2 regions of the Glutamicibacter sp. 0426 genome follow, and region 1 is predicted to be linked to the other one. Evidence: predicted binding sites of a transcription regulator. Region 1 holds the regulator's gene; the other holds the start of a gene.
What was found. Region 1 encodes HrcA, which represses chaperone genes, less so after heat shock. Its sites were predicted from a motif close to TTNGCACTCGNNNNNNNCGAGTGCNAA; they were not measured.
Positions count from the first base shown of each region.

Region 1 (2,459 bases):
CAGCTTCAGCTCGCAGCCCAGGGCCGCGGCGGTCATCGGCAGGCTCATCTTGGCGTGCAGGTCGGTGCCGGAGCGTTCGAACACCTTGTGGCGGCGCACGTCGACCTCGACGAACAGGTTGCCGTTCGGGCCGCCGCCCGGGCCGGCCTCGCCCTGGCCGCGCAGCTGGATGCGGGTGCCGGAATCGACGCCTGCAGGAACGTTCAGCGACTTGGAGACATGCTCGCGCACGCGGCCTTCGCCGTTGCACTCCAGGCAAGGGTCCGGGATGGTGGTGCCGAAACCGCGGCAGGCGGCGCAGGTTTCCACGGTCATCATCTGGCCCAGGAAGGAACGCACCGGACGCTGCACCTGGCCTGCGCCATGGCAGATGTCGCAGGTGACCGGGCTGGTGCCCTCGCGGGTGCACGAGCCGTTGCAAGTCTTGCAGGTGACGGCGGTTTCCATCTCCAGCGGGTACACGGTGCCCTTGACCGCGTCCTCCAGGTCGATGGTGATGGTGATCAGCGCGTCGCGGCCCGGCTGGGTGCGCGATGCCGGGCCCTGGGCCTGGCCGCCCCCGAAGAACTGCTCGAAGATGTCGCCGAAGCCGCCAAAGCCCTGGCCGCCGCCGCCGAAGCCCGGGTGGCCGTTGCCGTTCTCATCGCCGGTGGCGTCGTAGTTGGCGCGCTTGGTCTGGTCGGAAAGGACTTCGTAGGCGCGGGTGACCAGCTTGAACTGCTCTGCAGCTTCATCGCTCGGGTTCACATCCGGGTGCAGCTTACGTGCCAGCTTCCGGTAGGCACTCTTGATTTCCTGCGGGGTCGCGTCCTTGGCTACACCCAGGGTCTCGTAATGCGAGCTCACGTTATTCGCCGTGTCCTTTCCTAAGACTCTTAAACTTCATTCGTGCCGGGCTGGCGCCCAGCGAGGCTAGCTAGCCAAAATCTTCGACAGGTACCGTGCCACCGCACGAACCGAGGCCATGGAGGTCGGATAGTTCATCCGGGTGGGGCCCAGGACCCCGAGCTTGTTGCGCACATCGGCGCCATAGGTCGTCGCGACCACTGCTGCATCCGAGAGCTGGCCATAGTGGTGCTCGGTGCCGATCGCCACGGCCACCCCGCGAGAATCGGCTTCCAGCTCGGAGAAGAGCTTGAGCAGCACCACCTGCTCTTCTAGCGCCTCGAGCACCGGGGTGATGCTCAGCGGGAAGTCCCCCTCCACGCGGGCGAGGTTGGCGGTGCCGGCCATGATGATGCGCTGGGCATTGGCTGCTTGGGCCATTTCTTCCAGCGCGCCGATCACATGCTCCACCAACGGGTCGGCCTGCTGTGCCGGGCTGAGCTCCATGCGGCCGAGCCGGCCGGCCAGCTCCGCCAGCTGCACTCCCCCGAAATTATTGAGCAGCCACGACTTCAGCTCGCCCAGCTCGTCATCGCTGTAGGAACGCTTGACCGGCATCATCCGCTGGTCCACCGTGCCGTTGGAGGCGATCATCACCATCAGCACCTGGGTTGGGCCCAAGCCCACCAGTTCGAGGTTCTTCAATGACGCGGTGTCATAGTGCGGCACCTGGATCATCGCCACCTGGTTGGTCAATCGTGCCAGCAGGCGCACGGTGCTCTTGAGCATCTCGTCGAGGTCCGTGGAATTATCCAGGATCTTGTTGATGGCGTCGCGTTCGGCCCGCGACAGCGGCTTCAGTTCGCCGATCTCGTCCACGAAGCGGCGGTAGCCCTTTTCGGTGGGGATGCGTCCGGAGGAAGTATGCGGAGCGGCAATCAGCCCCTCCTCTTCCAGCAAAGCCATGTCATTGCGGATCGTCGCGGCGCTGACGCCGAGGTTGTGGCGGTCGAGGAGCGCTTTGGAACCCACCGGCTCACGGGATTGGACGTAGTCCTCCACGATGGCACGCAAAACGTCCAAGCGTCGTGGCTCCGACATGACAGCACCTCCTTGGATTCCCTGTGCCCGGCTTTGGCACTCTAACCTCTCAAGTGCCAAGTCTAATACGTTCAGCTGTTGCTAGCATTGGATTTCGAGCGTATTCGATCACAGCGAAAGGCAGTACGTGGCTAATTACTCCTGGGGACCACGAGATCTCAGTGCACCGGCACCTCGAAAACTCCGCCAGGTCCCCGTGGAACGTGGCATGATCCTGGAAGATGCCACCTCAGGTTGGGTGGGAGAAGTCATCCGTACCGAAAAGTCCGGCGGCATGCGCGTGATCATGCTCGAAGACCGCCACGGCAAGAGCCGTTCCTTCCAAGCCGGCTTCGGGTTCCTCCTCGAAGGCGAACCGGTGGAAATTGTCGAGCCCGTCGCCAAGGCCGCGGCGCCGAAGAACCTGGTTTCCGCTTCGGGTTCGCGTGCCGTAGCGGGGCTGAAGGCCCGGGAGGCCAGGGCCAGCCGCATCTGGGTTGAAGGCAAGCACGATGCCGAGCTGGTGGAAAAAGTCTGGGGACACGACTTGCGTG
Region 1 covers NZ_MPBI01000001.1:874,749-877,207, reverse strand. Annotated here, with positions in the region: gene dnaJ (molecular chaperone DnaJ) at 1-846, opposite strand, end outside; gene hrcA (heat-inducible transcriptional repressor HrcA) at 913-1,926, opposite strand; gene BKX98_RS04145 (DUF3097 domain-containing protein) at 2,054-2,459, shown strand, end outside.

Region 2 (2,459 bases), on a different contig from region 1:
GGCGTTCAGGCCGTGGCCCGCAGCCAAGCCCTTGACCTTGTCAGCGACAACGCCTGGCTCCAGGCCGGCGTTCAATGCGATCTGCTTCAACGGGGCTTCGATGCCAACGCGAACGATATTCGCACCGGTTGCCTCGTCGCCTTCCAAGGCCAGCTTCTCGAAAGCAGCGGCGCCAGCCTGGATCAGAGCCACGCCGCCACCGGCGACGATGCCTTCTTCAACAGCAGCCTTGGCGTTGCGCACGGCATCTTCGATGCGGTGCTTGCGCTCCTTGAGCTCCACCTCGGTAGCAGCGCCGGCCTTCAGCACAGCGACACCGCCGGAGAGCTTTGCGTGGCGCTCCTGCAGCTTCTCGCGGTCGTAGTCCGAGTCGGTGTTCTTGATCTCGGCTGCGATCTGCGCCTTGCGGCCCTCGATGGCGTCGGCTTCGCCGCCGCCTTCAACGATGGTGGTCTCGTCCTTGGTGATGACGACCTTGCGAGCGGTACCCAGGACCTCCAGGCCGACGTTGTCCAGCGACAGGCCGATTTCCTCGGAAACAACCTGGCCGCCGGTGAGGATGGCGATGTCGGTCAGCATGGCCTTGCGGCGGTCGCCGAAGCCCGGAGCCTTGACGGCAACGGACTTGAACAGGCCACGGATCTTGTTCAGGATCAGGGTGGCCAGGGCTTCGCCCTCGACGTCTTCGGCGATGATCAGCAGCGACTTGTTCGACTGCATGACCTTCTCCAGCAAGGTCACCATGTCCTTGACCGAGGAGATCTTCGAGTTCACGATGAGGATGTATGGGTCCTCGAGAACGGTTTCCTGGCGCTCTGCGTCGGTGACGAAGTAAGCGGAGATGTAGCCCTTGTCGAAGCGCATGCCCTCTGCCAGCTCCAGCTCCAGGCCGAAGGTGTTGGACTCTTCAACGGTGATGACGCCCTGCTCGCCAACCTTGTCCAGAGCCTCGGCGATCAGGCCGCCGATCTCGGTGTCGCCTGCGGAGATCGAAGCGGTAGCAGCGATCTGCTCCTTGGACTCGATCTTCTTCGCAGCGGCGAACAGTTCAGCGGTGACGGCTTCTACAGCCTTGTCGATGCCGCGGCGCAGCGCGATCGGGTCGGCACCTGCGGCAACGTTGCGCAGGCCCTCCTTGACCAGTGCCTGTGCGAGCACGGTTGCGGTGGTGGTACCGTCGCCAGCGACGTCGTCAGTCTTCTTGGCAACTTCCTTGACCAGCTCTGCGCCGATCTTCTCGTAAGGCTCTTCGAGGTCGATTTCCTTAGCGATGGACACGCCGTCGTTGGTGATAGTAGGAGCGCCCCACTTCTTCTCCAGAACAACGTTGCGGCCGCGTGGGCCCAGGGTGACCTTCACGGCGTCAGCAAGGGTGTTCAGGCCGCGCTCTAGTCCGCGGCGTGCTTCCTCGTCAAATGCAATCATCTTAGCCATTGTGGCGTACGGTCCTTTCGGGACGATTTTGCGAAAATGCAACCGACAGACAGCGCCCGCGACGGACGAGTGGACCGGTGCGGCATCGGGCCAGCAACCGTTTCAGCTCTCGCTATCTGAGGTATTTTCCACGCTCCACGCGCCGCATCCGCCATCCAGCGCTTTGGACGTCCTGGTGAACGCAAAAGCCGACCGGCGTTAGCAGTCGCAACGCATGAGTGCTAATACAAATATTGGCACTCTCGCATGGCGAGTGCAAGCCGATCGGCTCTGAGCGTATGGAATTATGAACGAATTATTCGTTGAGCCCCAGGGTGTCGTCTGATCCCAAAACGACGGTGACCCGGTTCGGAATGTTGCTGGTCTGCAGGACTTCGTCGATATTCAGGACTTCTGCGGCTTTTTCAGCGGTGGTCCGGTAAGCCTCGGACATGTAGTAGACCGCGGACACCTCGGCCGGCTTGGTCCAGTTGTCGGCGACGACGCTGGTGAACCCTGCTTCGGTCATGGCTTCCTCGCCCGCGTTGGCCAGGCCGGCGACGCTGGCCGCGTTGTAGACGCCAATCAGCTGGCCATAGAGGACGTCCTCGTCATCGATGGTGCTTGATGGCGATTCGGATTCGCTCGGTGCTGCTTCCTCGGAGGACTCGGCCGTCTTTTCCTGGGATTGCGAGGTTTCGCTTTCAGCCGAAGTCGCAAGGGTCTCCTTGAGCTGCGGACCGAAGATGAAGGACAAGGCACCGATCACCAGCACGAGCACTGCGGTCAGCACTACCCAGCGCAATTTCCCACCGGTTGACTTTGACGCGGCGGACTGCGCCCATCCGTGGGCGTGGTGCGAACCCACACGGGTGCTGAATTCCGGAACGCGATCAAATTCGTCACGCGGGTAGTTGGTCATTCTCGTCCTTGCTCGAGGTCTGGTTGGTCACGGCAGGCAGGGTTATCGTCCCGTGCCGACCTTACCGCCCACGCGACGTTTTGTAGAACGTGCTCTGCGCAGGCGCTTGACCAACATCGGGTCG
Region 2 covers NZ_MPBI01000002.1:16,000-18,458, reverse strand. Annotated here, with positions in the region: gene groL (chaperonin GroEL) at 1-1,434, opposite strand, end outside; gene BKX98_RS05620 (LytR C-terminal domain-containing protein) at 1,730-2,335, opposite strand; gene BKX98_RS05615 (DUF3263 domain-containing protein) at 2,378-2,459, opposite strand, start outside.
Region 2: a site for HrcA is predicted at 1,633-1,659, ahead of groL (chaperonin GroEL). Genes of this name have one in related genera too.